Regions from separate parts of the Streptomyces lasalocidi genome, predicted to be linked through region 3. Evidence: riboswitches for the same ligand, from Rfam matches in the RefSeq annotation. Region 3 holds a riboswitch; each other region holds the start of a gene.
What was found. Region 3 has a riboswitch for S-adenosylmethionine ahead of E4U91_RS09805 (aminotransferase class V-fold PLP-dependent enzyme). Riboswitches for the same ligand answer to the same signal wherever they lie in the genome.
Positions count from the first base shown of each region.

Region 1: another riboswitch for S-adenosylmethionine. It lies ahead of E4U91_RS31135 (amino acid ABC transporter permease); the one in region 3 lies ahead of E4U91_RS09805 (aminotransferase class V-fold PLP-dependent enzyme).
Region 2: another riboswitch for S-adenosylmethionine. It lies ahead of thrC (threonine synthase); the one in region 3 lies ahead of E4U91_RS09805 (aminotransferase class V-fold PLP-dependent enzyme).

Region 1 covers NZ_SZNQ01000001.1:6,893,500-6,903,536, reverse strand. The annotation lists gene E4U91_RS31175 (PRC-barrel domain-containing protein) at 111-467, opposite strand; gene E4U91_RS31170 (ANTAR domain-containing protein) at 464-853, opposite strand; gene E4U91_RS31165 (hypothetical protein) at 947-1,207, opposite strand; gene E4U91_RS31160 (NtaA/DmoA family FMN-dependent monooxygenase) at 1,789-3,162, opposite strand; gene E4U91_RS31155 (LLM class flavin-dependent oxidoreductase) at 3,185-4,414, opposite strand; gene E4U91_RS31150 (GNAT family N-acetyltransferase) at 4,585-5,430, opposite strand; gene E4U91_RS31145 (transporter substrate-binding domain-containing protein) at 5,474-6,493, opposite strand; gene E4U91_RS31140 (amino acid ABC transporter ATP-binding protein) at 6,594-7,379, opposite strand; gene E4U91_RS31135 (amino acid ABC transporter permease) at 7,376-8,353, opposite strand; SAM riboswitch class IV at 8,771-8,881, opposite strand; gene E4U91_RS31130 (glutathione S-transferase C-terminal domain-containing protein) at 8,949-9,848, opposite strand.
Region 2 covers NZ_SZNQ01000001.1:3,548,553-3,558,589, reverse strand. The annotation lists gene E4U91_RS15825 (DUF3263 domain-containing protein) at 1-114, shown strand, start outside; gene otsB (trehalose-phosphatase) at 268-1,125, shown strand; gene E4U91_RS15815 (alpha,alpha-trehalose-phosphate synthase (UDP-forming)) at 1,113-2,519, opposite strand; gene E4U91_RS15810 (glucosyl-3-phosphoglycerate synthase) at 2,608-3,552, opposite strand; SAM riboswitch class I at 3,683-3,828, shown strand; gene thrC (threonine synthase) at 3,847-5,133, shown strand; gene E4U91_RS15800 (MoaD/ThiS family protein) at 5,130-5,408, shown strand; gene E4U91_RS15795 (cold-shock protein) at 5,835-6,038, shown strand; gene groL (chaperonin GroEL) at 6,437-8,059, shown strand; gene E4U91_RS15785 (NADH:flavin oxidoreductase) at 8,297-9,448, shown strand; partial or broken gene E4U91_RS15780 (MFS transporter) at 9,441-9,986, opposite strand.
Region 3 covers NZ_SZNQ01000001.1:2,186,987-2,197,023, forward strand. The annotation lists gene E4U91_RS09805 (aminotransferase class V-fold PLP-dependent enzyme) at 1-1,164, opposite strand, end outside; SAM riboswitch class IV at 1,378-1,494, opposite strand; gene trpD (anthranilate phosphoribosyltransferase) at 1,593-2,657, opposite strand; gene qcrB (cytochrome bc1 complex cytochrome b subunit) at 2,790-4,427, opposite strand; gene qcrA (cytochrome bc1 complex Rieske iron-sulfur subunit) at 4,424-5,482, opposite strand; gene qcrC (cytochrome bc1 complex diheme cytochrome c subunit) at 5,479-6,291, opposite strand; gene ctaE (aa3-type cytochrome oxidase subunit III) at 6,356-6,976, opposite strand; gene E4U91_RS09835 (response regulator) at 7,122-7,523, shown strand; gene E4U91_RS09840 (L,D-transpeptidase) at 7,655-8,911, opposite strand; gene E4U91_RS09845 (cytochrome c oxidase subunit 4) at 9,064-9,462, opposite strand; gene ctaD (aa3-type cytochrome oxidase subunit I) at 9,459-10,037, opposite strand, start outside.

The DNA of each region.
Region 1 (10,037 bases), 4.7 Mb from region 3:
CGACAGGTGCCTCGATGGTGATGCCGGTTCCGGGCTGTGCCCGTGAGGACGCACAGGCACGAGGTGGAGGGCCCGCGCCGGTTTCGGGGGACCGCGATGCCCGGCTACCGTCAGCGGCGTGCCAGTTGCCGTTCCCCGGCCGCGCCGGCCTGGTAGGGCAGGCCGTAGTGCCTGAAGATCGCTTCCTCCTGACCGGCGGGCAGCACGCCGTCCACGCCGATCGAAGGGGCCTGCTTCACCAGCGCTCTGGCGTAGCTGATCCTCAGGTAGTCCGGTCCGGTGACCGCGTCGTCGAGGGGTACGAAGACCAGACGGTGCCGGGTGGGCAGTCCGGTCCGTACCGTGGCCATGGCCGGCTCGTCGGTGGTGGTGTCCACGTAGACCGCTTCCAGGACACCGATCTTGTGTGACTCGGCGTCGACGACATCGCGTTCGCGCCATTCCCGCACGTCCGCTGCGTGAATCATGACTTCTCCCTGCCCCGCGGCCCATCCGGCCGCCGTGTGTTGCACTGCCGGCTCTGTGCATGAAAGGTGCGAAGCGCTCGTCGCAGCGCGCGCTGCATCCGGTCCGGGAGGGGTTGGCCCTCCCATGCGGCGACCACGGCCGCGGCCACCACGGCGAGTTTGGTGTCGCACTGCCGTGACACGTTCACAAGCAGACCTCTGGCCGCCCCGCGAGTGCAGGGGGTCAGGACCATGACCATGCCGCGGGCTTGGTCGATGACCGCGCGGCCGGCCAGCGCCCGCCGTAGTTGGTCGTTCTGGCTGCGCAGGACCTCGACGTCCTCTCCCGTCACCGGGTTTCCCCATGTGGCCTCCGCCCGCAGCTTCCACCAGTCCTCCTGGAGCAAGGTCGTACGTTGCATGGCATGCCTTTCGACGACGGATGGGCCGGTCCGGCGGAAGTGGTTCCGCAACCCTCCTGGCTGCCGTACCACTTCGGCTCACCGGCGGCGTTCGCGGTCCCGGCGGTCCTCGCGCCCCCAACGCGCCCGGTTCTGGCGGCTGTAGCGGCGGTCCCAGCGTTCCTGCCGATCCCGCCGGTCCCTGTAGTCCCGGTACTCCTCCGAGCCGCTGCCGCCACCACGGTCTCGGCCATGGCGCACAGCGGCGAAGACGAGCAGCGCGGCGGCCAGCCACCAGAACGGATGAAGGAAACCGAGGCCGAACAGCGGCACGATCAGAATGAGAAGCAGAACGAACACGGTGGGCCTCCCCGGGAGCTGGATGCAGCATCGATACCGGGGGCCGGGGTTTCACTCAACAGCCTAGCCCTGAACGAGGGTTATGGACACCGTACGAGGTCAGCGCACCGGGCGGGGCAGGGACGGGCGATGGCGGCGCGCCGGCACCGCTGGACATGCAGACGTACTCCAGTGCCCCGGGGGCAATGGAGTAGGTCTGCGAGGTGGGTGGTCATTCCTTCCCGGTGAGGCTCAGGATGTCCCTGGTGTCCTCGATGGCGGTGTCGGGATCGAACGTCAGGTCCGTGAAGGCAGCCGACCGCTCAACCGATGTCGACGGCCCAAAGGGCGGTTCATGTCCACTGGTCGACAGCCGGCCGGATGCCGTACGCCGGGCCTGGCCCCCATGGCACGGACGTCCTGCACCGAACCGGTGGAGGTGGCCCGTCGTCGACCGTCCAGGGCTCCTGGGCGAAGCGGTCGAACCTTCCCCGGGCACGACCCGCAGGCGGCACCAACGGCTCGATCACCGCCCACGCAGCGTCAGTCATCTCCCCATCCCTCACGACCCACCCGACGATCGGATGACGGGAATGCACTGCCTAGGAGGCCGCGCGGTGCTCGCCGGTCTCGTCGGGGTGGGCGAGGCCGAGGTGGTCGCGCAGGGTGGTGCCCTCGTAGTCGGTGCGGAAGACGCCCTGTTCCTGCAGGAGCGGGACGACCTTGTCGGCGAACTCGTCCAGGCCGGTCGGGGTGATGTGCGGGACCAGGATGAAGCCGTCGGAGGCGTCGGCCTGCACGTACTCGTTGAGGGTCTTGGCGATGGTGGACGGGGAGCCGACGAAGTTCTGCCGGTTGCCGGTGTGGATGACCAGGTCGCGGATGGACCAGTTGTTCGCCTCGGCCAGCTCGCGCCACTCGCGGGCGGTGGCCAGCGGGTCGCGGTACATCCGCACCTGGGCCCGGCCGCGCGCGATGTGGTCGGTGTCGACGTCCGGGTCGACGTCGGGCAGCGGGCCCTCCGGGTCGTAGGCGGACAGGTCGCGGTTCCAGACGAACTCCAGGTGCTTGAGCGCGGTGGCTCCGCTGACCTGCTGGCGGCGCACCTCGCGGGCCAGCTCCTCCGCCTCGGCGTCGGTGTCGGCGAGGGCGAAGGTGGCCGCGGGCAGGATGAGCAACTGGTCCGGGCGACGGCCGTACTTGGCGAGGCGGGACTTGACGTCGGTGTAGAACTCCTGGCCCGCCTCGAGGGTGCCGTAGCGGCTGAAGATGGCGTCGGCCTCGGCGGCGGCGAACTCGCGGCCCTCGTCGGAGTCCCCGGCCTGGAAGATCACCGGGCGGCCCTGGGGCGAGCGGGGCACGTTGAACCGGCCGTGGATGTCGAAGTGCCGGCCCTGGTGGACGAAGGCGCCGGCCCGCGCGTCGCGCAGGAAGGTGCCGGTGGCCTGGTCGGCGACGATCTCGTCACCCTGCCAGGAGTCGAACAGCTCGTGGGCGGTGGCCAGGAACTCCTTGGCGCGGGAGTAGCGCTCGTCCTGCGGCAGGAAGCCGCCGCGGCGGAAGTTCTCGCCGGTGAAGGCGTCCCAGGAGGTGACGACGTTCCAGGCGGAGCGGCCGTCGGAGAGGTGGTCGAGGCTGGCGAACTGGCGGGCCACCTCGTAGGGCTCGTTGAAGGTGGAGTTGATGGTGCCGGTCAGACCGAGGCGGTCGGTGACGGCGGCGAGCGCGGCGAGGACGGTGAAGGTGTCGGGGCGGCCGACGACGTCCAGGTCGTAGATGTGGCCGCCCTGTTCCCGCAGGCGCAGGCCCTCGGCGAGGAACAGGAAGTCGAACTTGGCGCGTTCGGCGGTCCGCGCGAAGTGCACGAAGGAGTCGAACGCGATGTGGCTCCCGGCGCGGGGGTCGCTCCAGACGGTGGTGTTGTTGACGCCGGGGAAGTGGGCGGCCAAGTGGATCTGCTTCAGCGGCTTGCTCATGGTCCGTGGTCCTCCGGCCGGTTCAGGCTGCGGCGTAGCGGTTGGCGGGGCGGGCGAGGCCGAGCAGGCCGCGCAGGGTGTCGGCCTCGTAGGCACGGCGGAAGGCGCCGCGGCGCTGGAGTTCGGGCACCAGGCCGCGGGTGATCGCGGGCAGGTCGTGGCCGGCGACGGCGGGGCGCAGCCGGAAGCCGGTCAGTCCTGCCGACTGCAACTCCTGCAGCAGGTCCGCGAGTTCCGTCGGGGTGCCGGTGAACACGAGGGCGTCGCTGGTGTACGGCTCACCGGCGAGCGCGTCGAGGCGCTCGTGGCGGGCGCGGGCGGCGCCGGGGTCGTCGTCGAGGAAGACCACCAGGTCACCGAAGATGTGCAGCGGCTCGGCGGAGCGGCCGGCGGCGTCCTGCTCGGCGCGGATCTCGGCGACGATCGCGCGGGCCTGGTCGGTGTCGTGCGGGGTGACGTAGCCGACGTCGGCGGCGCGGGCCACCAGCCGGTACGGGACCGTGGCGTGGGCGAGGGCCGTGACCAGCGGCTGGCCCTGCGGCGGGCGGGGCGTGATGGAGGGGCCCTTGACGCTGAAGTGGCGGCCCTCGAAGTCGATGTAGTGCAGCTTGTCGCGGTCGATGAACCGGCCGGTGGCCACGTCGCGGATCTCCGCGTCGTCCTCCCAGCTGTCCCACAGGCGGCGCACGACCTCGACGTGGTCGGCGGCCTCGTCGAAGAGGTCGCTCACCACCGGGGGGACCGGGGCGTCGTAGGAGTCGATGCGCTCGACGGTGCGGCGGCCGAAGTGCGCGGCCTCGTTGGGCCGGGCGGTGATCTGCACGCGCAGGCCGGCGCGGCCGGTGCTCACGTAGTCGAGGGTGGCGATCGCCTTGGAGATGTGGAACGGCTCGGTGTGGGTGGCCACGACGGTCGGCACCAGGCCGATGTGACGGGTGAGCGGGGCGACGCGGGAAGCGACGAGGACGGCGTCGAGCCGGCCGCGCACCTGGTCGGTGCGGTCGTCGGGGTCCAGGAAGTGGGAGGACTGGGGGCCGAGGCCGTCCTCGAGGGTGACGAAGTCGAGCAGTCCGTGCTCGGCCTCGGTGACGAGGTCGGCCCAGTAGCGGGCGCTGAGGAGTTCACGGGGGCGGGCGACCGGCTCGCGCCAGGAGGCGGGGTGCCAGCCGGTGCCGTCGAGGGCGACGGCGAGGTGCAGGGCGGAGGCGGGCTGCTCGGGAGAGATCGCGGAGGTCGGGGAGGAGGGGGACACGTCAGTGCCTTCCTGGAGGTCCGTACGGGGTCGCCGGCCGCGTGCGGGCTCGGGCGGCGCGGGGCGAGGGGGCGGAGGGAGTCCGGTTCAGGGGCGACAGAGGGCGCCGGGGACGCGGTGCGGGGCGGGGTGCGGCCGGGTGGGCGGGTGCGCGGCGTGCGGGACACCGGTCACGCCGTCACCTCCGTCCTCGGGGCGCCGGAGCCGTCCGGCGCGACCTCGCTCAGCGTGTCGTGGGGTGCAACACCCGTGCGGCTGCTGGGTGTTCCCGGGGTGCGCAGCACGACGATCCGCGAACTGCGGCGCAGGGTGAAGCCGAGGGACCGGTAGAGGCGGATGGCCGGGGTGTTGTCGGCGGCGGCGTGCAGGAACGGCACGTCGCCGCGTGCGCGGATGCCGGCGGCGACGGCGCGGACCAGCCGGGTGGCCAGGCCCCTCCCCCGGTGCTCGGGGTCGGTACACACCGCGCTGATCTCCGTCCAGCCGGGCAGCCGCAGCCTCTCGCCCGCCAGGGCGACCAGCCGGCCGTGGTGCCGGATGCCGAGGTAGGTGCCGAGTTCCACGGTCCGCGCGAGGAACGGGCCGGGCCGGGTGCGGGCGACGAGGTCGAGGATCTCCGGCACGTCGGCGGGTCCGAGCCGTACCGCCTCGGGCGCGGGTTCGGCGCGCAGGGCGGTGTCGACGAGCTGGACGCCGCGGCCGGCGCCGACGACCTCCCAGCCGTCGGGCACGTCGTCGACGGGCTTGACCCGTACGGTCGTTCCCGGCCCGGCGAGCGCGTGCAGGTCGGCCCACGCGGCCGGGTCCGCGGGGTCGGCGAGGGCGGCGAAGGCGTAGACGTCGGCCGGGTAGCGGGCGGCCCGGCCCAGGCGCTCGGCGAGGTGGGCGTGGGGGCCGGTGAGGGCCGCCCAGACGGCGTTGTCGAGGGGGTGCGGGGCGGTCACGGCGTTGGCGAGGGGGTGCGGGGCGGTCACGGGGAGGGCTCCGCCCCCGCGGAGGTCGGTCGGCTGGTCCACGGAGGCGGAGTTCCTTTCGGCTCGGACGGGTCGGAGACGCGGGTCAGGCGTTGTCGAGCGGCAGCCCGGGCGGGTTGACCTCCGACTTCGTGACGGCGTCACTGGTGAGGTTCCAGGCCGTGAGCCACTTGGCGTACTGGCCGTTGTCGATCAGGTGGTTGATCGCGTCGGAGAGCGGCTTGGCGAGGCCGCTGCCCTTCTTGGCGGTCGCGGCGATCAGGCCCTGTAGCGTGGCGCCGGCACCGGAGAACTGGCCCGCGAGGCGGGTCGGGCTGGGCGTGCCCGCGCTCTGGGTGACGTGATAGGCGAGGTTGGGGCTGGGCCCGAAGTAGGCGTCGATCTTGCCGCTGTTGAGGGCCAGGTAGGTGCTGTTGGAGTCCTGGAAGTACTTGACGGTCAGCTTCTTGCCCTCCTTCTCCAGCTTGCCCTTCCACTCCAGCAGGATCCGCTCCTGGTTGGTGCCGGCGCCGACCGACACCGTCCTGCCGGCCAGGGCCCGGTAGTCGCCGTCGAACGTCCACGGGGACTTCTTGAGCGTCTCGAAGGTGAGGTCGTCCTTGCGGTAGGAGGCGAACTCGTACTTCTGCTTGCGCTCCTCGGTGTCGGTGATGTTGGAGAAGCCGACGTCCACCTTGCCGCTGTCGATGCCGACGAAGAGGTTCTCCCAGGTGAAGCGCTTGACCTCGGGTTCGAGGCCGAGGACGGCGGCGACCAGGCGGGCCAGGTCCACCTCGGAGCCGGTGAGGGTCTTCTGGTCGCTGCCGGTGAAGCCGAGCGGCGGGGCCCCGGCCGGCAGGGTGCCCGAGCCGATCACCAGCTTGCCGCTCTTCCTGAGGGAGGCGGGCAGTTCGGCGCTGATGGACTTGACCTCGGAGACCTTCAGGCTGGTCTCCTTGGCGGCGCCGTTGGACAGTCTGCCCACGGTGACCGTGCCGGCGGTGCCGGTCGTGGTGGCGGCGTCGCTGTCACCACCGCAGGCGGCGAGCCCGGTGGCGAGGGTGGCGACCGCGGTGGCCGCGGTGATGCCGCGTATCAGGCTGCGTCGGGTGAAGTGGCGGGGCATGGCTGTTCCTTGTCGTTGCGGAATGCGTTGAGATGAGTGCAGAAAGTGACGGGAAGGGGGGTAGAAGGGGTGGTGCGGGGGCGGGCGGCAGGCGGTGGGGTCAGAGGACCTTGCTGAGGAAGTCCCTGGTCCGCTCGTGCCGGGGGTGGTCGAGGACCTCGGAGGGCGGGCCCTGCTCGACGATGCGGCCGCCGTCCATGAAGACGACCCGGTCGGCGACCTCGCGGGCGAAGCCGATCTCGTGCGTCACGATCAGCAGGGTGGTGCCGCTGGTCGCCAGGTCCTTGATGACCGCGAGGACCTCGCCGACGAGTTCGGGGTCTAGGGCGGAGGTCGGCTCGTCGAAGAGGATGACCCCCGGCCGCAGGGCGAGGGCGCGGGCGATGGCCACGCGCTGCTGCTGGCCGCCCGACAACTGCCGTGGGTACGCGGCGGCCTTGTCGGCGAGCCCGACCCGGGCGAGGAGGTCGCGGGCGAGGGCCAGGGCCTCGGGCCGGCTCAGCCTGCCGGTCGCCACGGGGGCGGCGGCCACGTTGTCGAGGACCGTCAGGTGCGGGAAGAGGTTGAAGTTCTGGAAGACGAACCCGATCCGGCTGCGCTGGGCGAGGATGGCGCGCTCGCTCAGCTCCTTCAGCCGGTCGCCGTTGCGGCGGACGCCGATCGGCTCGCCGTCAAGGCTGACGTAGCCGACCTCGGGCTTCTCCAGGTGGTTGACGACCCGCAGCAGCGTGGACTTGCCGGAGCCGGACGGGCCGAGGATGACGGTGACCTCGCCCGGCCGTACCGTCAGGTCGATCCCGTTGAGCACCCGGTGGGCGCCGTACCACTTGTGCACGTCGTGCACTTCGACGGCCGCGGCCGTCCGGTCGAGGGTCCCGGTGGTCATACGGCGGCCTCCCTGCGGATGCGGTCCCGCACGTCGGTGAGGCCGGCGCGCAGCCTCTGCAGCGGGGTCGGCGGCAGGGTGCGCGTGGCGCCCCGGGCGTAGTACCGCTCGACGTAGAACTGGATGACGGAGACGACGCTGGTGAGGATCAGGTACCAGACGGTGACCACCAGCAGCAGGGGCACGATGTCGCCGGGGTAGGTGGAGCCCATCGACTGCGCCGTGCCGAACAGGTCGAGCAGCGACACGTAGAAGACCAGCGAACTGCTCTTGATCAGGTTGATCAGCTGGTTGACGTAGTTCGGGGTGATGGAGCGCAGCGCCTGCGGGAAGACGATCCTGCGGAACTGGTAGCCCTTGGGCAGGCCGAGGGCGGCGGCCGCCTCGTGCTGGCCCTGGTCGACGGAGAGGATGCCGCCGCGCACGACTTCGGCGGCGTACGCCGACTCGTGCAGGCTCAGGCCGACGACGGCGATGGCCATGTCGGTGGCGAGCCGCGACTCGTCGAAACGGACGAACGCGGGTCCGAAGGGGACGCCGATGCTCAACGTCTGGTACAGGGCGCTGAAGTTGTACAGGAACAGCAGCACCACGATCAGCGGGACGGAGCGCAGCGCCCACACGTAGGTCCAGCTGACCGCCCGCAGCACCGGGCTGCCGGAGAGCCGGGCCAGGGCGAACACGATCCCGCCGAGCAGGCCGAGGACCGCGCTCCAGGCGGTGACCTCGAGGGTGATCAGCAGTCCGTCGAGGATGGTCGGGCGCAGGAACCAGTAGCCGAACCGGTCCCACTGGTAGAACTGGTTGGTGACCAGGCCGTGCACGAACTGGGCGGCCAGGACGAGGACCACGGCGGTGGCGATCCAGCGCCCGGGTCGGCGCAGCGGCTGAACGCGCTGCGCCGACAACGGTCTTGACGGTGTGTCGGTGGGTGGCGCCGTGACGAGGGACACGGCAGCCGGGGATTCGCTCATGGAGGGGCTCCGGCGGGAGTCGGACACCCCGGTCGGGGGTTCACCGTGGACGGTCGCGGCGCGCCGGCCGGGCGGCGGGGACCGCTCGGACGGCGCGGCGGTGGACGCGGCGCACGGTGGGATGAGGCGACCGGGGCGGGGCGGACAACGGCACACCGCTCGGGCGGTGTTCGTCGGGTACGCGGCTCGGGGGTGGTGTCAGCCCCGACAGCGGGCGCGGCCCGGTGCGGTACACAGTGCGCTGCTGACCCGGAGCAGATCGACGGCGCGGTCGGCCACGAGCGGGGCGGGCTGGTCGGCGGACGGCCGTACGCAGCCCCGGGAGCGGCGGGGGGCCGTCCTGTCGGCTGCGTACATCGTGGTCACCGTCTCTGTTCCGGCCCCCTGGTGCGGGGGCTGTCCCGGCCCCGTACGGGGCTCTCGCGCTTACCGAATCCGTCGTCCGGTCCGGTCGTCACCTGGGGCACCCCACCGCGGTGCGAGGGTTGCCGGTCAGCAAGCCAGGGCTTGTCGCTGACGCTCTTGACCGTTCTGGGCCGTAAGTTAAGACAGTCCCCGCCCGTGATGTCAACGCCGGTCCACGGGTTGGACCCGCTCAGGGCCGTTCGACCTGCGGCCGGGCGCGGTCGGCGTCCATGGCGAGGGCCGCCCAGTCCAGGATCTGGACGGCGGCACCGGCGGCCTCCAGGCCCCGGCAACGGGCCTCGTGGCGGCGGGCGATGCCGTCGAGGTCGAGGTGGCGGCCGAAGGCCGGGTGCGCGGTGAGGCGACGCGCGTACGCCCACAGGGCGGGGTGCCCGGCGACGCGACGCACGGCCGAGGCGTCGAGGTGGTGCCGGTGCACGGTGTCGAGCTGCACCAGCGTGACCCACAACTCGACGTCGGCAGCGGTGACTTGGTCGCTGATCAGGTACGACTGCGCGGCGAGTCCGCGCTCCAGCACGTCGAGGGTGTCGAGCAGGGTGTCCAGGGCTTCGGCACGCTCCCGCGGGTCGGCGTCGGCCGATCCGGCGCGCTGCGCGGCCTGTTCGACGCCCTGGGCGCACATCCGCTGCACGGCCTCGATCTCCGACTGGGCGCCGCACGGGTACAGCGAGGGCCGGCCGCCCCCGAAGTGCCGGGCGAGGTCGCGGGCGATGTCGGGCCCGTGGGTCGAGACGATCCGCCCGGACCAGTCGTCGCTGAGCACGGGGCCGAGGGCGGGCCCGGTGTAGTGGTGGGCGCTGGCCTCGTAGAGCGGGCGCAGCGCGGAGTGGCCGCCGTCGGGACAGTCGGGGACGGCGGGCAGGACCGTCACGGGACAGGCGGTGTCGAGGCCGAGCAGGCTGTGGGTGACGGCGATGCGCAGCCCGTCGGGGTCGGCGGGCGACAGGTGCAGGCGGTAGCGGCGCGGGACGGCGTAGTGGCCGCTGCGCGCGTCGCGGCCGATGCGCCCGCGGAAGGCGGGGCCGGGCCGGTCGGACGGGTGATGGGCGGCCAGTGGCGTGACGGACATGTCTCTCCCCGAAAGGCGGGCGCGACGCGAGGTACGCGCGGTGGAGGCGGCTGCGGACGGCTTCGGCGGCAGGGCGGCGGCGACGAGGGGCAGGCGGCTGCGGGTGACGGACGGTGCATGGACGGCAGGGCACGCACAGGACGGCCCCGGACGGCACCGGCGCGGGACGCGGACGCCCGGGACGGCGCG
Region 2 (10,037 bases), 1.4 Mb from region 3:
CGCTACTACCAGCTCCTCAACGCCCTGCTGGACGATCCGCGGGCGCTGGAGCACGATCCGGTGACGGTGAACCGGCTGCGGCGTGTGCGGGACGCGCGGCGGGGTGAGCGGTAGTCGTGCGGGGCGTGTCTCTGCGGACGTGCGTCGTGGGGGGTTCGGTGCGGTGCCGGGTGCGAGTGGTGGGTGGCTGGTCGCGCAGTTCCCCGCGCCCCTGAGGGGGCGGGGCAGCCCCCGGTTTTTCAGGTGGCCCCCGTTAGGGTCGGTGTCATGGGAAGCCCTGAGACGTATTCCGCCGAGAGTCTGCCCACGCCCCGTACCGCGGCCGGGAGGGACGCGCTGGAGGCGCTGGTCGCCCGGCCCGGGCGGGCCGTCGTCGGCCTCGACTTCGACGGCACCCTCGCACCCATCGTCGAGGACCCCGAGAAGGCCCGCGCCCACCCCGACGCCCTGCCGGCCCTCGCCGCCCTCGCCCCGCGCCTGGCCGGGGTCGCCATCGTCACCGGCCGGCCCGCCGAGGTCGCCGTGCGCAACGGCGCCTTCGCCGGGGCACCCGGACTGGAGCACCTGACCGTGCTCGGGCACTACGGCGCCGAGCGCTGGGACGCCCGTACCGGCGAGGTCACCGCCCCCGCCCCGCACCCCGGTCTCGCCGGCGTCCGCGCCGAGCTGCCTGCCGTGCTGGAGCGGGCCGGGGACTGGGACGGCGTGTGGGTGGAGGAGAAGGGGCGGGCCGTGGCCGTGCACACCCGCCGGGCCACCGACCCCGACGGCGCCTTCCGCGCGCTGCTCGGCCCGCTGCGGGACCTCGCCGGGCGGCACGGACTGGTCCTCGAACCCGGGCGCCTGGTCCTGGAGGTGCGCCCGGCGGGCGTGGACAAGGGCGTCGCGCTGACCGAGTACGTCCGGGCGACCGGCGCCGGGACCGTGCTGTACGCCGGGGACGACCTGGGTGACCTGCCCGCGTTCGCCGCCGTGGAGCGGCTGCGCGCCGAGGGCGTCGCCGGACTGCTGGTGTGCAGCGGCAGCGCCGAGGTCACCGAACTCGCCGACCGGGCCGACCTGGTGGTGGACGGCCCGGAGGGCGTCGTACGGCTGCTGCGGGCGCTCGCGTCTCAGCTGGACTGAGCCGTCAGGGCGTTCAGCTGGTCCAGGAACCACTGTGCCGGCGGCAGCGCGGTCGCCGCTGCCGCCAGGCGCTTGGTCCGCTCGGCCCGCTCCTCCGCGGGCATGGTCAGCGCCTCGTGCAGGGCCCGGGCGGTGTCGACCACGTCGTACGGGTTGACCGCGAGGGCGTCCTCGCCGAGCTCCTCGAACGCTCCGGCCTCCTGGGACAGCACCAGCACGCAGCCCTCCTCGGACAGGACGGGCATCTCCTTGGCGACCAGGTTCATGCCGTCCCGGATGGGGTTCACCAGGGCCACGTCGGCGAGGCGGTAGGCGGCCAGGGAGCGGGCGAAGTCGTCCTTGACGTGCAGCACGACCGGGGTCCACCCGGGGGTGCCGAACCGCTCGTTGATCCGCTCCGCGGTGCGCTGCACCTCGGCCGTGTAGTCCCGGTACACCGCGAGGTCCTGCCGCGAGGGGTAGGCGAACGCCACGTGCACCACGCGCTCGCGCCACTCGGGGTGGTCCACCAGCAGCTGCTCGTAGGCCAGCAGGCCGCGCACGATGTTCTTCGACAGCTCCGTGCGGTCCACACGCACGATCGCCCGGCGGCCCGCGCCGATCTCCTCGCGCAGCCCCGCCATCCGCTCGTCCACGTCGGACCGGTGGGCCCGCTCGCGCAGGAACTCGCCGTCCGCGCCGAGCCCGTGCACGCCGATCCGGGTGTCGCCCGTGCCGCCCGCGAACTGCTCGCAGCAGGCGGTGAACGCGTCCGCCCAGCGCCGGGTCAGGAAGCCCAGCCGGTCGGCGCCGAGCATGCCGCGCAGCACCTGCCCGGCGATGTCCCGCGGCAGCATCCGGAAGTACTCCGGCGGTGCCCACGGGGTGTGCGAGAAGTGGCTGATCCGCAGGTCGGGCCGCAGCTCGCGGAGCATCCCGGGGACCAGGGTCAGGTGGTAGTCCTGCACCAGCACGGCCGCGCCCGGCGCCGCCTCCTCGGCGAGCGCCTCGGCGAACGCGCGGTTGTACGTCTCGTACGACGCCCACTGGCGCCGGAACTCCGCGTCGAAGACCGGCTCCAGCGGGGTCTGGTAGAGCATGTGGTGGACGAACCAGAGCACCGAGTTGGCGATGCCGTTGTACGCGTCCGCGTGCACGTCGGCCGGGACGTCCAGCATCCGGGTGCCGGGCTCGCCCTCGCCGCGCCGCACGGCCTCCCGGTCGCCGTCGGACAGCGCCGAGCACACCCACAGCGCGTCCGCGTCCGGGCCGATCGCCGACAGCCCCGACACGAGCCCGCCCCCGCCCCGTCTGGCGGTCAGCGAACCGTCCTCGCCCACCGTGTACGACACCGGTCCGCGATTGGACGCGACCAGCACCCGAGCCTTCTGATCAGCACCGCGCGTGAGAGCCATACGCCTCAACCTAGCCCGACCCGTAAACGCTCAAACGTACGGTTCCACTGGGCGAGCGACCGTATACGGGCCGTCGGGTCCGGGGCCCTCACGCCACCTTGCGGGTCGTGTACTCGGCTATGTCCGTCATCGGGGGGCGCTCCTCCGTGTCCACCGAGTACGTGCGGGGCTCGAAGCCGGAGTCGGTGCGTTCGAACTGGGTGAGGGCCGGGCGGATCAGGTGGCCGCGGGCCAGGCGGAGCTGGGCCGTGCGGTAGATCGCCGCGGCCATCCGGCCGAGGGCCTGGCCGTCCTGGTGGCGGTGCTTGCGCACCCCCAGGTCGACCTGGGCCAGGGCGTCCAGGCCCACCAGGTGCAGCGCGTCGACCAGCATGCCGAGCTCGACGCCGTAGCCGACCGGGAACGGCAGCTGTTCCAGCAGGGAGCGGCGGGCCGCGTACTCGCCGCCGAGCGGCTGCACGAAGCCGGCCAGCTGGGGCCAGTGCATGTTCAGCAGCGGGCGGGCCATCAGCTCCGTCACCCGGCCGCCCTGGCCGGCCGCACCGCCGAGGGGGCGGTCGTACATGCCCTTGACCAGGTCGACGCCCGGCTCGGTGAGCAGCGGGCCGACCAGCCCGGTGACGAAGTCGGAGGTGAACTCCCGGAGGTCGGCGTCGATGAAGCACACGATGTCCCCGCCGGTCACCAGCAGGGAGCGCCACAGCACCTCGCCCTTGCCGGGCACGGCGGGTATGCGCGGCAGGACGGCGTCGCGGTGGACGACCCGGGCACCCGCGGCGGCGGCCACCTCGGCGGTGCGGTCGGTGGACCCCGAGTCCACCACCACGATCTCGTCCACGAGCGGCGCCTGCTGCACGAGGTCGTGCCGGATGACGGCCACGATCTCGCCGACCGTCTCCTCCTCGTTCAGCGCGGGCAGGACGACGGACACGGTCAGGCCCGCGGCGCGCTTGGCGGCCAGCACCCGGTGGAGGGGGCGGTCGGCCACGGACCAGGACCGGGTGGCCAGCCAGCGCTCGACTTCTTCCAGCACGGTCAGTGGCTCCTCACGGTTGTCTCGCGGTTCGGACGACTATCTCAACTGTCCTGGTCGTCGGTTACAGTCTTGGACAACGCTGGTGACCATCGCATGTCGGGGTCGGCCCGCGTCCACAACCACATACAGCTCATCCAGAGGGGCAGAGGGACACGGCCCGATGAAGCCCCGGCAACCCTCCAGTCGGTTCTCCTGACCTGTGCAGCGAGGCTCCCGGCTAGGGAAGGTGCCAAATCCGTCTCACGGCGAGATGCGTCGTGAGGAAGATGAGGAGAAAGGGCCTCGCCTCACATGGCTGCGCAGACTGTTGAAAGCACCACCGACTCCACCGTCGACCTCGGCCCCGCGGCTGCCCTGAGCTGCCGCGAGTGCGGCCACCGCGTCCCGCTCGGACCGGTCTTCGCGTGCGAGGAGTGTTTCGGCCCGCTCGAGATCGCCTACGACTTCTCCGCCTACGACACCGAGGAACTGCGCAAGCGGATCGAGGCGGGCCCGGCGAACATCTGGCGCTACGCGCCGCTGCTGCCCGTCCCCGCGGACGTGGCCGACAAGCCGAACATCAACCCCGGCTGGACCAAGCTCGTCCAGGCCGACAACCTGGCCCGTGAGCTGGGCGTCGAGCCCGGCAAGCTGTTCGTCAAGGACGACTCCGGCAACCCGACGCACTCCTTCAAGGACCGCGTCGTCGCGCAGGCCCTGGAGGCCGCGCGCGCCTTCGGCTTCACCACGCTGTCCTGCTCCTCGACGGGCAACCTGGCCGGCGCGGTGGGCGCCGCCGCCGCCCGGGCCGGCTTCCGCAGCTGCGTGTTCATCCCGCACGACCTGGAGCAGGGCAAGGTCGTCATGGCCGCGGTCTACGGCGGCGAGCTCGTCGGCATCGAGGGCAACTACGACGACGTGAACCGCTTCTGCTCCGAGCTGATCGGCGACCCGGCGGGCGAGGGCTGGGGCTTCGTCAACGTCAACCTGCGGCCGTACTACGCCGAGGGCTCCAAGACGCTGGCGTACGAGATCTGCGAGCAGCTCGGCTGGCGGCTGCCGGACCAGATCGTCGTGCCGATCGCCTCCGGCTCCCAGCTCACCAAGATCGACAAGGGTCTGCAGGAACTGATCAAGCTGGGTCTCGTCGAGGACCGGCCGTACAAGATCTTCGGCGCCCAGGCCGAGGGCTGCTCCCCGGTGTCGACCGCCTACAAGGCCGGTCACGACGTGGTCCGCCCGCAGAAGCCGAACACCATCGCCAAGTCGCTGGCCATCGGCAACCCGGCGGACGGGCCCTACGTCCTGGACATCGCCCGGCGCACCGGCGGTGCCGTGGAGGACGTCACGGACGAGGAAGTCGTCGACGCCATCAAGCTGCTGGCCCGCACCGAGGGCATCTTCGCCGAGACGGCGGGCGGGGTGACCGTGGGCGTGGCGCGCAAGCTGATCGGCGCCGGCGTGCTCGACCCGTCGCTGACCACGGTCGTCCTCAACACCGGCGACGGCCTGAAGACCCTCGACGCGGTGGCCGGCACCGGCCTGACCGCCACCATCCGCCCGACCCTGGACTCCTTCCGAGAGGCTGGCCTCGCATGAGCGTGACCGTCCGCATCCCCACCATCCTGCGCACCTACACCGGCGGCCGGGCCGAGGTCGCCGCCGAGGGCGCGACCCTCGCCGAGGTGATCGAGGACCTGGAGAAGCACCACACCGGCATCGCCGCCCGCGTCCTCGACGACCAGGGCAAGCTGCGCCGGTTCGTGAACGTCTACGTCAACGACGACGACGTCCGCTTCGAGCAGGGCCTGCAGACGGCGACCCCGGACGGCGCGGGCGTCTCCATCATCCCGGCCGTCGCCGGAGGTCAGTAACCCTCGGTAATAGCGATGACCGCGCGTACATCGAATTGCCCCCACCGTAAGAGAAGCGGAGGGGGCAATTCCATGTGATTGAGCGCGGTACAGTTGGGGAACCCGCCCCGGATCCATGAATCGGCGGGCCTTGATTCCTGCCGCGTGCCCGATGAGAAGTAGCCAAACTGTGCACTGCTCCCGCGGCTTATGTGCCTTTTGTGGAGCCCGACTTGCCCTGAATTCGGGCGAATTCTGGCCACATTCCGGATCGTCTGCGTCCAGAATTCTCGTCCGATTGACCTGTTGCAGACGGCAGTTGGACAGATACATTCAGCCGCGGTCGACGCGTTCCGGCGCACGCCCCCAACCAGTCTGGGGGGTGAGGTCTGACCCGGATCCGCGAAGTGCGGATCTGTGCAAGGGCCAGTAATAGGGGAGTTAGGCATGGCTCAGGGCACCGTCAAGTGGTTCAACGCGGAGAAGGGGTACGGCTTCATCGCGGTCGACGGTGGTGCGGACGTCTTCGTCCATTACAGCGCCATTCAGATGGACGGCTACCGCACCCTTGAAGAAGGCCAGCGGGTCGAGTTCGAGATCTCGCAGGGCCAGAAGGGCCCGCAGGCCGACATGGTTCGCGTCACCGCCTGAACGTTCACCGCCTGAACGTTCTTCCGCAGTCACTCACCGAGGGGTCCGCGCCCGCCCAGGGCGCGGACCCCTCGCCCGTGTGCGCGGGGTCTCGCGGGGCCGGCCCTGTTCGCCTCGGGCTGAGACGTGGCCCGGTCCCCGAGAGCCGCTTGCGCCCGCCCGCCGCCCGACCGCCGCCCCCCAACGAGCACTCGCTCCGCGAGCGCGCCTTGCACTCTCGTAGTGCGAGTGCTAATCATTGGCGTTAGCACTCTGAAGGTGAGAGTGACAGCGAAGGACCGGGTCGGTGAGGCCCGCGGGCCGGGTGGGGCAAGGAACCACCGGGTCGGCGAGCCGTCCGTCGCGGGCGCGGGCGCGGTCCGAAGGAATCACCCCCAGTCCTGGAGGGACCACTTCACATGGCCAAGATCATCGCGTTCGACGAGGAGGCGCGGCGCGGCCTCGAGCGCGGCATGAACCAGCTCGCGGACGCCGTCAAGGTCACCCTCGGCCCCAAGGGCCGCAACGTCGTCCTCGAGAAGAAGTGGGGCGCCCCCACGATCACCAACGACGGTGTCTCCATCGCCAAGGAGATCGAGCTCGAGGACCCGTACGAGAAGATCGGTGCCGAGCTCGTCAAGGAAGTGGCGAAGAAGACGGACGACGTGGCCGGTGACGGCACGACGACCGCCACCGTCCTGGCCCAGGCACTGGTCAAGGAAGGCCTGCGCAACGTCGCCGCCGGCGCCAACCCGATGGCCCTCAAGCGCGGTATCGAGAAGGCCGTCGAGGCCGTCTCCGCCGCCCTGCTGGAGCAGGCGAAGGACGTCGAGACCAAGGAGCAGATCGCCTCCACGGCCTCCATCTCCGCCGCCGACACCCAGATCGGCGAGCTCATCGCCGAGGCCATGGACAAGGTCGGCAAGGAAGGCGTCATCACCGTCGAGGAGTCGCAGACCTTCGGTCTGGAGCTCGAGCTCACCGAGGGCATGCGCTTCGACAAGGGCTACATCTCCGCCTACTTCGCGACCGACATGGAGCGTATGGAGGCCGTCCTCGACGACCCGTACATCCTGATCGCGAACTCCAAGATCTCCAGCGTCAAGGACCTGCTCCCGCTCCTGGAGAAGGTCATGCAGTCGGGCAAGCCGCTGCTGATCATCGCCGAGGACGTCGAGGGCGAGGCCCTGTCGACCCTGGTCGTCAACAAGATCCGCGGCACCTTCAAGTCCGTCGCGGTCAAGGCCCCGGGCTTCGGCGACCGCCGCAAGGCGATGCTGAACGACATCGCCATCCTCACCGGCGGCGAGGTCATCTCCGAGGAGGTCGGTCTCAAGCTCGAGAACACGACCGTGGACCTGCTGGGCAAGGCCCGCAAGGTCGTCATCACCAAGGACGAGACCACGATCGTCGACGGCGCCGGCTCCTCGGAGCAGGTCGCGGGCCGCGTGAACCAGATCCGCGCCGAGATCGAGAACAGCGACTCCGACTACGACCGCGAGAAGCTGCAGGAGCGCCTGGCGAAGCTCGCCGGCGGTGTCGCGGTCATCAAGGCCGGTGCCGCCACCGAGGTGGAGCTCAAGGAGCGCAAGCACCGCATCGAGGACGCCGTGCGCAACGCCAAGGCGGCCGTCGAGGAGGGCATCGTCGCCGGTGGTGGCGTGGCCCTGCTCCAGGCCTCCCAGGTGTTCGAGAAGCTGGAGCTCGAGGGCGACGAGGCGACGGGCGCCCAGGCCGTCAAGCTCGCGCTCGAGGCCCCGCTGAAGCAGATCGCCGTGAACGCCGGCCTCGAGGGCGGCGTCGTGGTGGAGAAGGTCCGCAACCTCACCCCGGGTCACGGCCTGAACGCCGCGACCGGTGAGTACGTCGACCTGGTCGCCGAGGGCATCATCGACCCGGCCAAGGTGACCCGCTCCGCGCTGCAGAACGCGGCCTCCATCGCCGCGCTGTTCCTCACCACCGAGGCCGTCATCGCCGACAAGCCGGAGAAGGCCGCTGCCCCGGCCGGCGGCGGCATGCCGGGCGGTGACATGGACTTCTGATCGACCCCGGTCGATCAACCGTCCTGCGGACCGAGGGCGGCACTCCCCGTACGACGGGGGGTGCCGCCCTCGGGCGTTCCCCGGTGCCGGCCGGGGTGGCCGGGGCGGGCCGGGTGGGCTGAATCACACCGCTCGGGGAGCGGCGGCGGAATGAGCGGGCGCACGGGACCCGTTGACGTGGGCGTGGCATGCATGCGCGTGCACATACCAGCCGGTATACCCCCAAGGAGCCCCCACGTGACCGCGACCACCGCCGAGTCCACCGAGCCCACTCCCGGGTCGTCCGCCTCCCGCGCGGCGCAGATCCTCGCCCGGCCGGTCTCGATCAACGGCCTGACCGTGCCGAACCGCATCGTGATGGCGCCGATGACCCGCATGTTCTCGCCGGGCGGCGTCCCGGGCGAGGACGTGGTGTCGTATTACGCCCGCCGCGCCGCCGCCGGGGTCGGACTCATCGTCACCGAGGGCACCTACGTCGGCCACGAGTCGGCCGGCGAGAGCGACCGGGTGCCGCGGTTCCACGGCGAGGAGCAGCTCGCGGGCTGGGCGAAGGTCGCCGACGCGGTGCACGCGGCCGGCGGCACGATCGTCCCGCAGCTGTGGCACATCGGCATGGTCCGCAGGCCCGGGAAGCCGCCGTTCGAGCAGGCCCCGGCCGTCGGCCCGTCCGGCATCCGGCTGGACGGCACGCAGGACGGCAGGGCCATGACCCGCGGCGACCTGGACGACGTCATCGGCGCCTTCGCCGAGGCCGCCGCGGCCGCCGAGCGGATCGGGTTCGACGGGGTCGAGCTGCACGGCGCGCACGGCTACCTCATCGACCAGTTCCTGTGGGCCGGCACCAACCGCCGCACCGACGCCTACGGCGGTGACCTGGTCGCCCGGACGAAGTTCGCGGCCGAGATCGTCGCCGCGGTGCGCGCGTCCGTGTCGGCCGACTTCCCGGTGGTCTTCCGCTACTCGCAGTGGAAGTCGGACAACTACGACGCCCGGCTCGCCGAGACCCCCGAGGAGCTGGAGGCCGTCCTCGCCCCGCTCGCCGCGGCCGGTGTCGACGCCTTCCACGCCTCCACGCGCCGCTACTGGCTGCCGGAGTTCGACGGCTCGGACCTCAACCTGGCCGGCTGGACCAAGAAGCTGACCGGCCGGCCCACCATCACCGTCGGCTCGGTCGGCCTGGACGGCGACTTCATCCGCGGCTTCGCGGGCGAGGGCTCCCCGGTCAAGGGCCTGGACGACCTCCTGGACCGCCTGGAGCGCGAGGAGTTCGACCTGGTCGCCGTCGGCCGCGCGCTGCTCCAGGACCCCGAGTGGGCCGCGAAGGTCCTCGCAGGCCGCTTCGACGACCTGGCGCCGTACGACGCGGCGGCGCTGAAGACCCTCAGCTGACCCCGGCCCGGACGTCGGCGGAGCCGTCCGGCGGCGCCGCCACCGGGGAGGGGCCGTGCGCTTCCTTCCCGGTGGCGACCGCGCCCGCCGCGACGAGCGTCGCCCCGGCCAGACCGCCCCACAGGGCGGCCGGGCCGTGCGGCGTGAGCGTGGTGATGACCGCCGGGGAGACGGCCAGCCCGAACCCGGTGGAGAGCTGGAAGCGGGCCAGCGCTCGCCCCAGGAACCGGGCCGGGGCGAGGACCGTGACGAGCGCGGTGGCACTGCCCGCGTAGAGGATCTCGCCGAGCGTGCACACCACCGACACCGCGGCGACGGCCGGCGCGCCCCAGCCGTGCCCGAGGGACGCGGCCGCGAGGAACCCCAGGTAGGACGCGGCGAGCACCCCACCGGCCAGGACCAGCGCGGTGGTCCGGGTGAAGCGCGACACCAGCACCGTGACCGGCACCTGGAGCGCCACCACCAGGACCGTGTTGGCCACGAAGACCGCCGCCGACCACACCGGGGACGCGTGCAGCTGGGTGACCAGCACGAGCGGCGAACCCCACCGAGCTGTCCCCGTTCGACACCCGCCCCTGCCCGGACGACC
Region 3 (10,037 bases):
GGTGCCCAGCAGGGTGCGCACCAGGGGGTGGGCGCAGAACAGGCCGTCGCGGACGCCGATGCCGTACTCGGCGGAGAGGGCGGCGGCGAAGTGCGAGCTGTTCCAGCCGTCGACCACGAACGAGATCACCCCGACCCGGGGGGCGTCGTCGCCGAACAGGGACAGCACGCGGACCTCGGGGATCCGGGCGAGCCCGGCGCGCACCGTCTCGACCAGGTGCTGCTCGCGGGCGACCAGCGTGTCCCAGCCGGCCTCGGTGAGGGCCTTGCAGGCGGAGGCGATGGCGTAGGCGCCGATCACGTTCGGCGAGCCGGCCTCGTGCCGGGCCGCGCTCTCGTGCCACTCCACGTCCACTCCCCCGTCCTCGCGCCGGGTGACCTTGCGGCTGGCGCCGCCGCCCGCGAGGTAGGGCTCGGCCGCGCGCAGCCAGTCGGCACGGCCGGCCAGCACACCGGAGCCGAACGGGGCGTACAGCTTGTGGCCGGAGAAGGCCACCCAGTCGACGTCGAGGTCCCGCAGGCTCACCGGGTGGTGCGGGGCGAGCTGGGCGGCGTCCAGCACGATCCGGGCGCCGTGGGCGTGGGCGGCGGCGGCGAGCTCGCGGACCGGCCACAGCTCGCCGGTGACGTTGGAGGCGCCGGTGACGCAGACCAGGGCCGGACCGTGGGGGTCGCGGTCGGCGAGGGCGCGCTCCAGGGTCTCCACGGCCTGCCGGGGGGTGCGCGGGGCGTCCAGGTAGGTGACCCGGTGGTCCTGCCAGGGCAGCAGGGAGGCGTGGTGCTCGGTCTCGAAGACGAAGACCTGGCAGTCGGCGGGCAGGGCGCGGGCGAGCAGGTTGAGCGAGTCGGTGGTGGAGCGGGTGAAGACCAGCTGGTCCTCGGGGCGGCAGTCGAGGAACGCGGCGACCGTGCGGCGGGCGTTCTCGAAGAGGTCCGTGGACAGCTGGGAGAGGTAGCCGGCGCCGCGGTGGACGCTGCCGTAGTACGGCGCGTAGGCGGCGACGTCGTCCCAGACCCGCTGGAGGGCGGGGGCGCTGGCCGCGTAGTCGAGGGCGGCGTAGGTGACCTCACCGCCGGTGACGAGCGGGACGGCGACGTCCCGGCCCAGGACGGGCAGCGGGGCACAGACGGAGCGGTCGGCGGCAGCGGTGGTGGTGACGGACATGGCGGACTCCCGGACAGGCAGGCGTGACCCGTCACCGCACGAGCCGCCGGGACGCGCGTACGCGAACGGGACTCCAGCGCGGGACGAGGAGAGGAAGGGACGGCAGCAGGACTGCCGAGGGAAAGGCGTGCGGAGACGGGGCTCTGCGGCCCTAGCGCATTCGCTTGCTCACGGAAGACTCCTCGACGACCAGGACCCCTGGAATTCGCGAGGGGTCCGCGCTTGCCGCAGACCTCGCTGCCTGCGGCCTGGTCTTCACCCGGGGCACCCCGCCACGGACGGAGGGTTGCCGGACAGTCGGCCGGGGCCTCATGACTGTCACTCATGACCTGGGAAGGAAAGTACGCGACGTGATCGCGGTCCCGCAACTCCTGTCCGGATCGCGGGACCGCGCACGTGAACCGCCGGGTGCGGCCGGAAAACGGGCGTCAGGCGTTGCTGACCTGCACCCACCGCTCCAGCGTGCGTCGAGCCGCGCCCGAGTCGACGGACTCGGCCGCCCTCGCCATCGCGGCGCGGATCTGCTCGGTCAGCGGGGCGTCCGTGGGGTGCAGGGCGACCAGCGCGGCCGCCGAGTTCAGCAGCACGGCGTCGCGCACCGGGCCGTGCTCGCCGTCCAGGAGGCGGCGGGCGACCCCGGCGTTGTAGGCCGCGTCCGCGCCGCGCAGCGCCTCCACCGGGACCAGGTCGAGGCCGACGTCCCGCGGGTCGAAGGCCTCCTCGGTGACCTTGCCGTCGCGCACGGTCCACACCCGGGAGGTGGCGGTGGTGGTCAGCTCGTCGAGGCCGTCGTCGCCCCGGAAGACCAGCGAGGAGTTGCCGCGCTCGGCGAACACGCCCGCCATGATGGGCGCCATCCGCCGGTCCGCCACCCCGATCGCCTGGGCCCGCACCTTCGCCGGGTTGGCCAGCGGACCGAGGAAGTTGAACACGGTCCGCACGCCCAGCTGGCCGCGCGCGGCGGCCACGTGGCGCAGCGCGGGGTGGAACTTCACCGCGAAGCAGAAGGTGATCCCGGCCTCCTCGGCGACCTCCACCACCCGCTTCGGGCTGAGCTCCAGGTTGACGCCGAGCTTCTCCAGCACGTCGGAGGCGCCCGAGGCGGACGACGCCGCCCGGTTGCCGTGCTTGACGACCTTCGCGCCGGTGCCGGCCACGACGATCGAGGACATGGTGGAGATGTTCACCGTCTTGGCGCCGTCGCCGCCGGTGCCGACGATGTCGACGGTCGCCCCCGGCACCTCGATGACGTTGGCGTGCTCGTAGAGGGCACGCACGCAGCCGGAGATCTCCTCGACCGTCTCGCCCTTGGCGCGCAGCGCCACCGCGAAGCCGGCGATCTGCGCGTCGGTCGCCTCGCCGCTCATGATCCGGTCCATCGCCCACGCGGTCTCGTCCGCGGACAGGTCCCGGCCGTCCAGCAGGCCGTTCAGCACGGCGGGCCAGGAGCGGCCCGCCGCGGTGTCGCCTCCAGCGGGGGTCACAGCGCTCATCAGCCGCTCCTGGGTGTCTGTGGGACGAGGTAAAGAGTGCGGTGCCAGCCTATCCAGCCCCCGACAGCGCGAAGGGCCCCGTCCGAACACCGGACGGGGCCCTTCGACCGTGGCGTGGCGACGCCGCAGCGATCAGTGGTGGCCGTGGCCGCTCGTGATCTCCTTGTACTCCTCGACGGAGGGCTTGACGATCTGCGACTCCTCGCCGAAGTAGGCCTCGCTGAGCTTGGCGCGCACCTTCTGCGTGGCCCTGACCTTGCGCTCGACACCGTTCTCGTCGACCGCGGGGCCGAGCTGGAGCGGCTTGTACTGGTCGTGCGCGGTCAGCGTGTGCAGCTGCTCCTGGCTGAGCGGCTCGTGCACCTCGATGAACTCACCGTGCGGCAGGCGCTTGATGGTGCCGGTCTCGCGGCCGTGCAGCACCTTGTCCTTGTCCCGGCGCTGGAGGCCGAGGCAGATCCGCTTGGTGACGATGAACGCGATGACCGGGCCGACGAAGTACGAGATCCGGACGAACCAGGTGACCGCGTTGATCGACAGGTGGAAGTGCGTGGCGAAGATGTCGTTGCCGCCACCGATCAGCATCACGAAGTACACGGTCAGCCAGGCGACACCGAACGCCGTACGGGTCGGGGCGTTGCGCGGGCGGTCCAGGATGTGGTGCTCGCGCTTGTCGCCGGTGACCCAGGCCTCGATGAACGGGTAGGCGGCGATCGCGACCAGGATGACGCCGAACAGCACCAGCGGGATGAACACGCCCAGGACGAGCGTGTGGCCCCACAGGTTGATCTCCCAGCCCGGCATCGCGCGGATCAGGCCCTCGGCCATGCCCATGTACCAGTCGGGCTGGGCGCCGGTGGACACCTGGTCCGGCCGGTAGGGGCCGATGGCCCAGATCGGGTTGATCTGGGCGATCGCCGCGACGAACGCGATGACGCCGAAGACCAGGAAGAAGAAGCCGCCCGCCTTCGCCATGTACACCGGCAGCAGCGGCATGCCGACCACGTTGTTGTTGGTCTTGCCGGGGCCCGCGAACTGCGTGTGCTTGTGGTAGAAGACCAGGATCAGGTGGCCGACCACCAGACCGAGCATGATGCCCGGCAGCAGCAGGATGTGGATCGAGTAGAAGCGGGCCACGAAGTCGCCGCCCGGGAACTCGCCGCCGAAGAGGAAGAACGAGATGTACGTGCCGACGATCGGCACGGACAGGATCGCGCCCTCCATGAAGCGGACACCGGTGCCGGAGAGCAGGTCGTCCGGGAGCGAGTAGCCGGTGAAACCGGTGAACATGCCCAGGACGAACAGCAGGAAGCCGAACAGCCAGTTGACCTCACGCGGCTTGCGGAACGCGCCGGTGAAGAACACGCGCATCATGTGCACGAACATGCCGGCGATGAAGACGACGGCCGCCCAGTGGTGGATCTGCCGGATGAGCAGACCGCCGCGGACGTCGAAGGAGATGTGCAGCGTGGAGTTGAACGCCTCCGACATCATCTGCCCCTGGAGCGGGACGTAGCTGCCGTGGTACTGCACCTCGTTCATCGACGGGTGGAAGAACAGCGTCAGGTAGACACCCGTCAGGATGATGATGATGAAGCTGTAGAGGCAGACCTCACCCAGCATGAACGACCAGTGGTCGGGGAAGATCTTGCGCATGTTGGACTTGGCGAGGGTGTAGATCCCCAGCCGTCCGTCGGCCCAGTCGGCGACGCGCTCGCCGCCGGGTGCCTTCCCGCGCGAGCGGGAGGTGTTGCTCGCTGTAGTACTCATCCGCGCTCCCAGAAGGCAGGACCGACGGGCTCTTCGAAGTCGCCGAGCGCCTCGAGGTAGCCCTCGTCGTTCACGCCGATGCGCAGCTGCGGCAGGGCGTGACCGGCGGGGCCGAAGATCACCCGGGCACCGTCGGAGAGGTCGAAGGTGGACTGGTGGCAGGGGCACAGCACGTGGTGCGTCTGCTGCTCGTACAGCGAGATGGGGCAACCCACGTGGGTGCAGATCTTGGAGTACGCCACGATGCCCTCGTGCGACCACTCGAGCTCGCGCTTGTCCTTGATGTTCTCCGGCTGGAGCCGGACGATCATCAGGGCCGCCTTGGCGATCTCCTTCTGGAAGTCCTCGTCGTGCTCCTCCAGGCCCTCGGGCTTGGCGAACGTCAGCGAGCCGACGGCCACGTCCTCGGGACGCAGCGGCTCGTTGGTGTTCATGTTGACGAGGAGCTTGCCCTTGGACCACATGGTGTGGCGCAGCGAGGTGCCGGGCAGCGGGCCGAGGTCGCGCAGCAGCATGAGGCCGGAGAGCGGGACCAGGGTCAGCGCGCCCAGCATCGTGTTGCGGATCAGCTTGCGGCGGCCGATCGCGGACTCCTTGGCGCCCTGGCGGAAGTCCTCGTGGACCTTCGCGCGCAGCTCCGGGGACGCCTCGATCGGGTGGCGCTCGTCGGCGATCTCCACGTCGGACATCAGGGTGCGGGCCCAGTGGACCGCGCCCGCGCCGATGCAGAACAGCGCCACACCGAGGGTCATGCCCAGCGCGAAGTTCAGCGCGCTGACGTGACCGATCGGGAAGACGTAGATCGACCGGTCGTGCGGGACCGTCACGTACGAGACGATGAAGCCGACGGTGGCCAGCATCGACACCGTGAACAGCAGGGCGACCGCACGCTCGGACCGCCGGGCGGCCTCCTCGTCGATGTCCTGGATCCGGTGCTCGTGGGGCGGCAGCCCGGGGTCGGCGAACGGGTTCTTCTCGTCCGCCACGTCCACCGCGCCGTGCGCGTGGCCCTGCTGTGCGGGCAGGTTCTCTTCTGGAATGTCTTGGCTACTCATGACTTCTTGGCCTTTGCGGTCCGAGCGGCGACCCAGACGGCGACCGCGATCAGCGTGCCGAGCCCGAAGATCCAGCCGAACAGGCCCTCGCTGACCGGCCCGAGGCCGCCCAGCTCCAGACCGCCCGGGTTCTCGGTCTCGTCGCCGTTGACCGCGTTCAGGTAAGCGATGATGTCCTTCTTGTTCTGCTCCGACAAGGTGGTGTCGGGGAACGAAGGCATGTTCTGCGGGCCCGTCTGCATGGCCTCGTAGATGTGCTTCGGCTCCACGTCCGTCAGCGACGGGGCGAACTTGCCCTTGGTGAGCGCACCGCCCTTGCCGGTGAAGTTGTGGCACTGCGCGCAGTTGGTCCGGAAGAGCTCACCGCCCTTGGCGATGTCGGCACCCTCCGGGCCGTACTGCTCCTTCGTCGGGACGGCCGGGCCGGCACCGAGGGAGGCGATGTACGCGGCGAGCTGGTCGATCTGCGCCTGCGTGTAGATGTTCTTCTTCTTCGGCACCTGGGCGCCCTGGGAGGTCGCCGCGGGCATCCGGCCCGTGCTGACCTGGAAGTCGACGGCCGCGGCGCCCACGCCCACCAGGCTGGGGCCGTCGGAGCCGCCCTGACCGCCGGTTCCGTGGCAGCTGGCGCAGCCCACGGTGTAGAGCTTCTTGCCCTCGTCGATGGCGAGGGACTGGGCGGTGTCGTCGGCCTGCGCCTTCTCAGCGGGCGCGAACGCGGCGTACAGCCCCCCAGTGCATGCCAGCGCGAGGAGTAGGACGACGAGCGCCGCCAGCGGATGGCGTCGTCGTGCGGAGAGCTTTTTCACGGATTACCCCGGTGTCAGGATCTTCTGCGTCGGTGCTTCTGGAATGGTGCGGGTGCGGGCCCGGCTACTTGATCATGTAGATCGTGGCGAAGAGGCCGATCCAGACGACGTCGACGAAGTGCCAGTAGTAGGACACGACGATCGCGGCGGTCGCCTGTTCGTGGGTGAACCTCCTGGCCGCGTAGGTGCGGCCCAGGACCAGCAGGAAGGCGATGAGACCGCCCGTCACGTGCAGGCCGTGGAAGCCGGTGGTCAGGTAGAACACCGAGCCGTACGGGTCGGAGGAGAGCGAGAGCCCGTCCTTCTTCACCAGCTCCGTGTACTCGAAGATCTGACCACCGATGAAGATCGCACCCATGATGAAGGTGAGGCTGAACCAGCCCCGGAGCTTCTTCACGTCGCCCCGCTCGGCCGCGAACACGCCGAGCTGGCAGGTCAGTGAGGAGAGCACCAGGATCGTGGTGTTCGTCGCCGAGAACGGGAAGTTCAGGCTCGAGGCCATTTCCTTCCAGTGCTCCGGCCCCGTCACCGATCGCAGGGTGAAGTACATCGCGAAGAGGGCCGCGAAGAACATCAGCTCGGAACTCAGCCAGATGATGGTTCCGACGCTGGTGAGGTTCGGCCGGTTGACCGACGGGTGCGCGTGCCCGGTATCTACTGTCGTTGCTGTCGCCACGACCGACATTATGTCGGTCGCTTATCCCGCCCTCACTCCGGGGGGTGCCGTTCGGAGTGTCTCGGCCCGCCGGACCGGTGTTGACGTGGTGTTCAAGGGAGTAGCATCCGCGGCAACGAGCTCGCCCCAAGGACGCCGACGTCACGGAGGAAGCATGCAGCCGACCGCCACGGTGCTGGTCTACAGCGACGACTCCACCACTCGCGAACAGGTACGGCTGGCCACGGGACGGCGGCCGGCACCGGACGTGCCCGTCGTCGAGATCCTGGAGTGCGCGACGCCGGCCGCGGTCATCAAGGAGCTGGACCGGGGCGGGATCGACGTGTGCGTCCTGGACGGCGAGGCCGTGCCGATGGGCGGCATGGGCATGTGCCGCCAGATCAAGGACGAGATCTTCAACTGCCCGCCGGTGCTGCTGCTCATCGGGCGGCCGCAGGACGCCTGGCTGGCGACCTGGAGCCGGGCGGACGCGGCGGTGACGCACCCCGTGGACCCGGTGGAGTTCGCCTCGGCCCTGGCCTCCCTGCTGCGCCGGAAGAACCTGCAGAACGCCTGAGGACCCGGCGCCCCCCGCGGCCTCGTCCGCCGGGGGTGCCGTCAAGGCGGCTGCGGGCCCCGTGGAGGCGCCCGGGGGGCGGCCCGGGGCCCGGGCGCCCCGGGCCGCCCCGCCGCCGCCTGGGGGCGCCCTCACACGCTCTGGGGCCGCAGACGGGCCTCCTCGTCCGGGGCGGCCTTGGTGCCCTTCTGCGTCAACGCGCTGCCCTCCCGCCACTTCTCCCAGGTGAGGTTCCAGTCGCCGAAGCCGTTCCCGAACGGCTCCATCGTCTTGCCCTCGGAGTTGACCACCTGGACGACGTCGCCCTCGCGGACGTGCTCGAAGAACCACTCGGCGTTGGCCGTGCTCATCCCGGTGCAGCCGTGGCTGACGTTGGCGGAGCCCTGGGAGCCCACGGACCAGGGGGCGGCGTGCACGTACTCGCCGCTCCAGGTGACCCGGGTGGCGTAGTAGACCGGCAGGTCGTACGAGTCGGAGGAGCCCTCGGCGATGCCGATGCTGGTGCCGCGCATGCGTACGAAGTACTCCTTGCCGAGCACCACCTTGACGCCGTTGCGGGTGTCGAAGCCGGGCTTGCCGGTGGTGACGGGGATCTGGTTGATCTCCTCGTCGTTCTTGTAGACCTTCATCGAGTGCGCGGCGGCGTCCGTGAGGGCGATGACGCGGTCCCCGATCGTCAGCTTCAGCTCCTTGGACGCTCCGCCCCACAGCCGGTCGCCGACCTTGATGCCGTCGAGGTTGCTGTGCACGCGCACGGTGGCGTGGGCGGGCCAGTAGTCCTTGGGCCGGAAGTGGAGTTCCTTGTCGTCGACCCAGTGCCAGGCGCCGGCGGCGTACGGCGTGGAGTCGACCTTCAGGGCCCGTTCGACGACGGTCCGCTGGGCGGGGTCCCTGACCGGCTGGCTCAGCTCGGCCGTGATCGGCTGCCCGACGCCGTAGGTGCCGGACTTGGGGCCGAACGTGGCCGTCAGCCGCTTCTGGGCGGTGGGCTTGCCGGTGTCGAAGGTGAGGACCCGGCGGCCGGGTGCCCCGTCCTCGTCCTCGGTGCTCACCCGGAGCGTGTAGCGGGCGTTCGCGGCCAGCGGCTCGGTGCTGCGCCAGCGGCTGCCGTCGGCGGAGAGCCGGCCGGCCACGTAGCGGCCGGAGGCGTCGACGGCCGTGACGTCGGTGATCCGGTCGTCGTCGTCGGCGGTGACCTCCAGGGGCTTGTCGGGGTCGGCCTTCTTGCCGTCGCCCGTGGGGCCGTTGAAGGAGATCTGGTCGGTCGCGTCGTAGGGGCGTTCGGCGAGGGGGTTGCCGTCCGAGCCGCAGGCGCCGGCGCCCGCGCCCAGGGCGATCACCAGCAGGGTGCAGCCGACGACGGTGCGGGGACTGGGTGAGTGGCTCATGGCCCCAACGTAGGAACGAACGTCCACCGCGGCGCGGCGGGTCACTCCTGCGGGGGACACCGATTGCTGCGAACGGCCACGTCCGCTGCGGCAAAAGAGCGAGCCCGGACGCTCCCTGCGGAGTGTCCGGGCCCGATCGTGTCCAGCGCGTGCTACTGGGTGCGGTTCTCACCGCGGTAGTACTCGAAGACCCAGCCCCAGATGCCGATGAGGATCAGCGGGGCGGAGAAGTAGAGCAGCCACCAGCCGATGGCGACGCCCGCGAAGGCGAGCGCGCCGCCGAAGCCCAGGGCGAGCGGCTGCCAGCTGTGCGGGCTGAAGAAGCCCAGCTCGCCGGCGTCGTCCGCGACGTCGGCCTCCTTGTTGTCCTGCGCACCGGTGTCGACCCGCCGGGCGGTGAAGCCCAGGTAGAAGCCGATCATGATGGACAGGCCGAAGGCCAGGAAGAGGGCGGTGGTGCCGGCCGGCTCCTTCGACCACACGCCATAGACGCACGCCATGACGAGGATGAAGACGCTCAGCCAGATGAACATCTTGCCCTGGATCTTCACTTGCCGGCCTCCTTGCTGCCCGCGATCGCCTCGGCGCCGTGGCCAACGTTCTCCAGCTGCTCCAGCGCGGCGATCTCCGGGTGGTGCAGGTCGAACGCCGGGGATTCACTGCGGATGCGCGGCAGGGTGAGGAAGTTGTGCCGCGGCGGCGGGCAGGAGGTCGCCCACTCCAGCGAGCGGCCGTAGCCCCACGGGTCGTCGACGCCGACCGGCTTGCCGTACTTGGCCGTCTTCCACACGTTGTAGAGGAACGGGAGCATCGACAGGCCGAGGACGAACGAGCTGATCGTCGAGACCGTGTTCAGGGCGGTGAAGCCGTCGGCCGCCAGGTAGTCGGCGTACCGGCGGGGCATGCCCTCGGCGCCCAGCCAGTGCTGGACCAGGAAGGTGCCGTGGAAGCCGACGAACAGCGTCCAGAACGTGATCTTGCCGAGACGCTCGTCGAGCATCTTGCCGGTGAACTTCGGCCACCAGAAGTGGAAGCCGGAGAACATCGCGAACACCACGGTGCCGAAGACGACGTAGTGGAAGTGCGCCACCACGAAGTAGGAGTCGGACACGTGGAAGTCCATCGG